DNA from 2 places in the Bacillus sp. EA-CB0995 genome. Region 1 is predicted to be linked to the other one. Evidence: riboswitches for the same ligand, from Rfam matches in the RefSeq annotation. Region 1 holds a riboswitch; the other holds the start of a gene.
What was found. Region 1 has a riboswitch for lysine ahead of ACEWFJ_RS16225 (aspartate kinase). Riboswitches for the same ligand answer to the same signal wherever they lie in the genome.
Positions count from the first base shown of each region.

Region 2: it holds a riboswitch for lysine, as region 1 does, so the genes downstream of both, ACEWFJ_RS20345 (amino acid permease) here and ACEWFJ_RS16225 (aspartate kinase) in region 1, are expected to answer to the same signal.

Region 1 is NZ_CP169269.1:3,143,500-3,147,679, forward strand. It holds partial or broken gene ACEWFJ_RS16215 (DUF4166 domain-containing protein) at 1-93, opposite strand, end outside; gene ACEWFJ_RS16220 (DoxX-like family protein) at 98-1,006, opposite strand; lysine riboswitch at 1,224-1,411, shown strand; gene ACEWFJ_RS16225 (aspartate kinase) at 1,645-2,874, shown strand; gene ACEWFJ_RS16230 (hypothetical protein) at 3,423-3,890, opposite strand.
Region 2 is NZ_CP169269.1:3,960,017-3,964,196, forward strand. It holds gene ACEWFJ_RS20330 (hypothetical protein) at 553-732, shown strand; gene ACEWFJ_RS20335 (hypothetical protein) at 1,126-1,305, shown strand; gene ACEWFJ_RS20340 (hypothetical protein) at 1,368-1,745, opposite strand; lysine riboswitch at 2,051-2,230, shown strand; partial or broken gene ACEWFJ_RS20345 (amino acid permease) at 2,363-3,780, shown strand; gene ACEWFJ_RS20350 (ABC transporter permease) at 4,017-4,180, shown strand, end outside.

The DNA.
Region 1 (4,180 bases):
ACTATATTTTTCTGTAATTGCATAACGTTTCTGTAATTTTGGATGTAACTGATGATAGGATTCTCCTAATAATGTTTCGTAAATGGAAGACAAACTTTCACCCCTTTCTGCTTCTCTTACAATGTTTTGCTTGCGGTAAGTTATCACTATTTACATAACCGATTATTGAGAATCCAATTAGCATGATGTTTAAAGTAATTGGATTAAAAGGTTGTATAAAACTATCAATATTTGTGAATCCTGCTGCAGCTGTCAATGCCAATAGTATAATAATATGAATGAAAAACAATTTCTTCTTTTGGAAAGGTATCAACCATGCGATTCCAAACACGATTTCCAAAAAGCCAATCATTTTAATAATCCATGCAACATTATCAGTTGCACCAATAAGACTAGAAAGCATTCGTACCTCTTCCGGGTGAGTATATAAAACTTTCGGAATAAAGCCTTGATAAATCCACACAAAAGAAAGTAAAAAGCAAACAAGATAATACGTAACAACTCTTTTTAATAATAAACGTGGATGAAATCCTTTTTCTAACCACAATTTTAAAGCATCAAAACTCCATGCAGTTGCCCAACCTAATAACGGACGAAATATGTATGAATCTATAAGCCTTCCTATATTTCCAAACCTTGTTTCATAATCATACTGCGTTTCAAAGCAAATCTTGTTCCCATTCGGTGTATACTTCCAATAGCCTCTTCCTACCGTAATCAACGAAAGCTTACTGTCTGTCCAAAATTTCAGTGAAGAGATTCGTCCCCCATCTTCTTTTTGTAGTTCTCCTATTGATTCTCCTTCTCCAGCAATTTCAAGTCCAAAACCAATTTTTGTTTTATACAAAAAACGCTGCGGTTCGCCTTCTTTTCTATCTAGATACGATATTTCTGTAAACCGCGCATCCCATTCTGTATGTATCTTTGGATCTTGTGTATATTTCCAAAGTTCATTCATTGTTGTTTCTATTTCAGTTTGCACATAAATAGGTTTTTGTTTCCCCATTCACACCGCTCCATCCATATAATCTATATAAAGAATATTTTTGTAAAATATTGCTATAAATTCTTCTTTTAAACATATTTTATATCATTTTCATTTCACTTTCTAATAGATTTAATTTTCTGAATTATTTTATACCACTTGATTTCTCCCAACATTTTGATTACTATGGAACAAATGTTACCAACAACTTCATACAACCAATCACTCTCGCCGAACGACGTGAGATAGAGGTTGCAACTTTTATGAGTATTCTAAAGGAGACACAGAGATTGTCAGTGAGTTTAGAAGAAAGGAAAAGTTGCCGAAATTTATATGTTTCTCTGAACATGTAAATTGGGGCTGTTTTCGAATAGAAACAGAACTGTCATATATACAGCGGTGTATATATGAAGAGCTATCTACAAAAAAGAGAGATCATGTTTCTTTATGATCGTCTTCTTTTTTGGCGGTTTTTTATTAGCTCCGTTTTCTGTTTCCTTTTTCCTGTAACAGCACCATCCTCACCTATTTGAGATGGTGTTTTTTTATTTGCTTTCGGTAACTTACAGGAATGAAAGGGATCTATATTTCCCATCTTATGTTTAACAACATTCTTCCTAATTTATTAACCAATATTAAATTGAAAGTGGGCTCTCATGATGGAAATTATTGTTCAAAAATTTGGAGGTACATCCGTTGGAAGTATCGAACGTATTCAACATGTTGCGGATTTAGTCATTGAAGAATATGAAAGAGGACATGGAATTGTAGCGGTCGTTTCCGCGATGGGACATAATACAGATGAATTAGTATCTTTAGCTGCTGGCATCACAGATCAGCCTAACAAACGAGAAATGGACATGCTACTTACAACAGGTGAACAAATTTCAATTTCTTTATTAACAATGGCTCTGCAAGCGAAAGGTTATGCTGCAATTTCACTAACAGGCTGGCAAGCAGGTATTACAACCGAATCTGTTCACGGCAGCGCAAGAATTACCGATATTGATACAGAGCGTATTCAATCTCATTTACAAAAAGGAACAATTGTCGTTGTAGCCGGTTTCCAAGGATTAAGCGCAGAACAAGAAATTACGACGCTCGGCCGCGGCGGGTCTGATACAACTGCAGTCGCATTAGCTGCAGCATTAAAAGCAAAAAAATGTGATATTTATACGGATGTAACAGGTGTTTACACAACTGATCCACGAGTTGTAAAAGATGCTTACAAATTAGATGAAATTTCCTATGATGAAATGTTAGAACTCGCCAACCTTGGTGCTGGTGTACTGCATCCAAGAGCAGTAGAATTTGCGAAAAATCATAATGTTATTTTAGAAGTTCGCTCAAGTATGAAACAAGAAAACGGAACAATCGTAAAGGGAGAATGTGACATGGAACAACAATCAATCGTAAAAGGCATTGCATTTGAAGACAATATTACGCGCGTAACGATTAAAGGATTACAACAAGGAAAACTTTCTACAATCTTCTCTACATTAGCGAGTGCTCATATTAATGTAGATATTATTATTCAAAGTATTACAAATGAAGGAACTGTACATTTATCCTTCTCTATTCATTCGAATGACTTAAAAGAAACATTAGCCGTACTAGAAGAAAATCGTGAGGTTATGCACTATGAATCTGTAGAATATGAAAATCATTTGGCGAAAGTATCAATTGTTGGATCAGGTATGGTGTCTAATCCAGGTGTAGCTGCTCAAATGTTCTCAACATTACAAGAAGAAAATATTCATATTAAAATGGTAAGTACATCTGAAATTAAAGTCTCTGTAGTTATTGATCGTCTTAACTTAATAAAAGGTGTGGAAGCACTTCATGAATCGTTTATGGCAAAAATCGAGCCTCTCGTATCAGTAAATTAAATAAAACAAGGGATGGAGAAGTTATCAAGACCTAAATCACAAAACTCCCTAAATAAAGGAGAACACATATTAGTCATGTGTTCTCCTTTTTTCTTTTTCTCAAACTCAAGCCTCCTTTAATGAAGAAAGATTAGATGTATGTGCGGTTTTTAGCTGCATTTGTTGCAATGTTTACTTTATTACTTAAAGAAACGTTTTTTCATTAATTGTGAAGTAATAAAGTGAAACTTCCATCAGTGGAGAGTTTTTTCATCTCCCACTCATGGCTAGTTGAACCAATCGGGCTTTTACGGGCAGTTATCCCCTACCTATCTTCCTCGCTTCTCTCTCAATCTTGAGGTAGGGGTCTTACTGCCCGTTAATGCGGGATAAAAAAGGATCAGCCTTGATTTTTAGATAAGGTAAGAAAGCTTGTATAAGTTAATAGATGGCAATAGGTAAGTTTCCACTAATGGATTGATGCGTAGGTTAACTTTACCCATTGTCATTTATATCTTGATATAAATTATTAGACATCCAGGTTATAGCATAATTGGTATAACCATTACTTAGAAGCCACCCATACCCATTCCTGGGAAACCACCCATGCCCATTCCTGGAGGACCACCCATGCCCATTCCTGGGAAGCCACCCATACCCATTCCTGGAGGACCACCCATGCCCATTCCTGGAGGACCACCCATGCCCATTCCTGGGAAACCACCCATACCCATTCCTGGAGGACCACCCATGCCCATTCCTGGAGGACCACCCATGCCCATTCCTGGGAAACCACCCATGCCCATTCCTGGGAAGCCACCCATACCCATTCCTGGGAAGCCACCCATACCCATTCCTGGGAAGCCACCCATACCCATTCCTGGGAAACCACCCATGCCCATTCCTGGGAAGCCACCCATACCCATTCCTGGGAAACCACCCATACCCATTCCTGGGAAGCCACCCATGCCCATTCCTGGGAAGCCACCCATACCCATTCCTGGGAAGGCTATAATACGTTGAGAATCTAATGTCATGTTTCCACCTACTTTTTCATAAATATTTCATAGTCTTTTACATGCTATGCTTAAAAAAAATAAAGGAGCTTATTCTCCTTTAAAGTTAGGCAGACTAACTACCAATAACACGTTTTATGTCAATAAATTTTCACTTCCTGCACCTTGTTACGCCTCCCGCTGTGGCCTACGTCCCCTTCTTAACAAATGACCATTTGTTCCGTTATCGTTATATACATGTTAGACTACAGTTTCAACCTCTAGGTATGTAGTATGAGATGTATGAAAAAAGAGGATATATGCCATCATGT
Region 2 (4,180 bases), 820 kb from region 1:
GTTATTTGTCCGTAGAGGTTGCGTGATGATATTTATTGTTTTCATTGTGTAAAACAACTGAGCCAGTCATATATACGATTACAATCATCACGCACACCTCCTTCTTCTTTTATTTTCCATTTTTAATTTTATAACTTTAAAGACTTTTCTGTCAATTATTTTTTCATTTTTATGGAAAAAGATTATTAAGCAAAAGAACGTCCCAGAAATCACTTTTAAAAATATTTCGTTTGGACTTTTTCAAACCTCATACAATCACCATACACCTCACTCTTACAAGTCACTATTTTTTAGGAGGACTTAGCATGACAATTAGCATTTACTATTAACCTTTAGTGTGGGTGCACAAGGTATTCGTAAAGGTCTTGAATCTATGACGCATGAAAAAATAACAAGATTAAATTTAATGTAATTCTATAAAGGTAAGTAAAAAACAGTTTCTACTTACCTTTTTATTTTGTAAAAATAGTTACTAACACTACATTTTCTCATCACAAACTCTCTATCACTTTCATATAATATATTAACTTCTGATAGGGAGGTGGTGGTCACATGGCAACATTAAACGGCTTAGCAGAAGGTGACAAAATCCGCGTTTTTTCAGCTGGACGTGAAATTGACGGTGAAGGTGTTTTCCTTCGCTTCGAAGGCAACTTCCTAGTCTGGGTGGACAACCATGCTAATATAAATGTTACAAGTTTAGATACAATTAGCATTCGTAAAATTTCCTAATTACCTATAAAGAAAATATTCTAAATCCTTTTCACTAAAAGAAGATGAGTCTATGTCAAAAGAGGTTATATAAAACCTTTTTGAATAGGCTCTTTTTTATAATACGTTTTACACTTTTTATATGACTAATGGTTAAATACAAAACATTAACCATAACAAATGGCTCTGTTCAGATTAGCGGACGCATAAGGTATTCGTAAGAATGTTGAATCTATGACACGTGAGAAAATAACAGTATTGAATTTAATGTAAACCTATAAAGGTGAGTAAAAAATAGTTTCTACTCACCTCTATATTTTATAAAAATAGTTGCTAGCACTACATTTCTCTCGCACACACTCTCTATCATTTTCATATATATATATTAACTTCTGATAGAGAGGTGGTGGTCACATGGCAACATTAAACGGCTTAGCAGAAGGCGACAAAATCCGCGTTTTTTCAGCTGGACGTGAAATTGACGGTAAAGGTGTTTTCATTCGCTTCGAAGGCAACTTCGTAGTTTGGGTGGATAACAATGCTAATATAAACGTGACAAGCTTAGATACAATTAACATTCGTAAAGTTTCCTAATTGCTCATAAAGTGTTCTAACTCCTAGGGCAAAAAAGCAAAGTCTATTTCAAAAAGAGTTATTTAAGCCTTTTTTTGAATAGACTCTTTTTTTATAATATTTTTTACACTTTTTATATGACTAATGGTTAGATCATAATCAACGTTTACCCAATATAACCATTCGTTTGTACACTCAATAAAGATCCCCTCTGTACGTGTCTCCCCATCAAATACTTCTATCTTATCTCCTAATGAAAAAAGAGGCGGCAATGCACTCTTTTTTGTTTTTTTACTTAAATTCTTTTGTGTATCATAGAGTAGTCTCATACATTGTTCTAAAGAAGCTGCGAGCTCTTCATTTTGCTTTTTTAACTTCTCTATTGTACCTGGCACTGGCTCCTGGTGCCTATGAATTTCCTTCCCACATATAAAGCAGTTTCTCTTAAACCAGCTCTCCATTCACTATCCCTCTTTATCTCGCTACTTATGGACAGTAAAACTTCCACCAAATTTTTAAGGAAATAAAGCTACCCGTAGTTCAACTAGCCGTCAGTAAGGAACGAAAAAAAACTTACTGATAGCATCTTTGCTTTATACCTCATTTCATATACATATTATATGATGCGAAGCCTTAAGTTGTTTCATAATCTTAAACATACCCTATTCTCACAATAATCTGATTATGTTTATTTGCATTGACGAATAAAAAGCCATTTGTTACCCTTGGTTATGTTAACTTTATACATAAATCCTCATTCGTATCTCGGTGAGGTAGAGGTTGCAATTATTAATAGTATGATTTAGGAGATGTGTGGCATCGCTGATCAAATCGGAAAGGAATAGTTGCCGAAGCAAGAAGCATCCACAGCGCTTTCTTGCTGGGCCTGCATTGAATAAGTGCAGGACTGTCACAGGCTTTTTGCTTGTGGAGAGCTATCGAGAGGTATGTCCGCGGGTTTCTTAATAAGATTGAAAAGCGCGTGAACATATACGCGTTTTTTTGTTTTGTTTGGAACTTCAAACACATACATATCTCCTCGCTTGACTTGGTTATACTAATTTTGGAGGTAGTTTCTATGCAGCAAAAAAAATGGGGCTTTTGGGTACTTACTGCATTTGTAGTTGGGAATATGGTTGGGGCAGGTATTTTTATGATTCCAAGTACATTAGCACAAACGGCCAGCCCTCTTGGTGTTACATTAGCTTGGTTAACAACAGGATTTGGCGTATTAATGCTAGCTCTTGTTTTCGGTAATTTAGCAATTCGTCGTCCTGATTTAACAACAGGTCCGCAAAGTCATGCTTACGCGCTCTTTTCTTCACAAAAAACAAAAAAATGGCGGGTTTTAGCATCGTATGGGGCTACTGGGTTGCAAACTGGGCAAGCAACGTAGCCATCATTACATCATTTGCTGGCTATTTATCACTCTTTTTCCCAATTATGAAAGATACTCACGTATTGTTTTCAGTTGGAACTTTCAACATTGAAGTTGGAAAATTGATTACGTTCTCCATTTGCACCATTTTATTATGGGGTACCCATATGATTTTGGCAAATGGCGTAAATGGTGCCGGTAAATTAAACTTTTTAGCAACAACAGCGAAAGTAACAGGATTCCTTCTCTTCATCATTGTTACATTGTTTGCCTTCGAAGCTTCTAAACTTGGACAATGGTATACGCCAATCGTTGATAAAGAAGGCATTTCACACGGACTGCTATCGCAAATAAACTTAGCAGCCTTAACAACACTTTGGGCCTTCATTGGTGTCGAGTCGGCTGTATTATTATCAAACCGTGCTGTTTCACCAAAAACAGTAAAACGTGCAACTGTTACCGGCTTACTACTAACAGTTGGTATCTATTTAGGAATTACCATCTTAACAATGGGTGTTCTTCATATAGATAAACTACAAGCATCTGAACGACCATTAGCGGATGCATTAACTGCAGTAATGGGTCATAACGGCGGAAAATTAATGGCGCTGCTTGCACTTACTTCTCTATTTGGATCCATTCTTGGTTGGGTTTTATTAAGCTCAGAAGTACCGTATCAAGCAGCAAAAGAAGGATTCTTTCCATCCTTCTTCACAAAAACCAATAAAAAAGGAAGCCCGATTCATTCGCTTCGTTTAACAAATATTATGTCGCAAGTGTTCCTATTCTCAACACTATCCGGGTCAATTGCCCAGGCGTATACATTTGTTATTACCGTTTCAACACTTGCCTATTTAATCCCATATCTCGTTTCTCCAATCTTCCAGCTTAAGCTTGTTATCACAGGTGAAACATACGAAAATCAAAAAGGTTCTCGTATGGTGGATGGAGTCATTGCTGCGATTGCTCTTATTTATGCATTATGGGTTATTAAAACTGGCTCTTCTGATATGAAAACATTCCTGCTCGGCATTGGATTATTTTTAGTTGGATTTGCTTTCTATCCATTAATGAAACGTGACGAGAAAAAAGAAAAACAAAACGAGCAAGTTGCCTAGCTAAAGGTAACTTGCTTTTTTATCTTGTTAACGGGTAGCAAGAGAAACACTACCCTGCTTATAATAAAGTGAAACTTCCATCAGTGGGGGTTCTTCCTCCCCCACTGATGGAAAGCTCTCACCAATCGGGCTTTTACGAGCAGTTATCTCCCACCTATCTTCTTCGCTTTTCTCTGCATCTTGAGGTGGGGATTTTACTGCCCGTTAAAGCGGGATAAAACAAAGGAGTGATCTCAGTGACAATCGAAACACTTTGGAATGACCGTTTTCAGCAACATCTACAAAAAATCACGATGTACTTTGCGCGTATTGCAAGCGGGCTTATCTATAGCTTCCTTCTACTTCTTTGTGTAGGCGGCTATTATTATGCAAAATTTCTTCGTTCATTTCCATCTGAGTC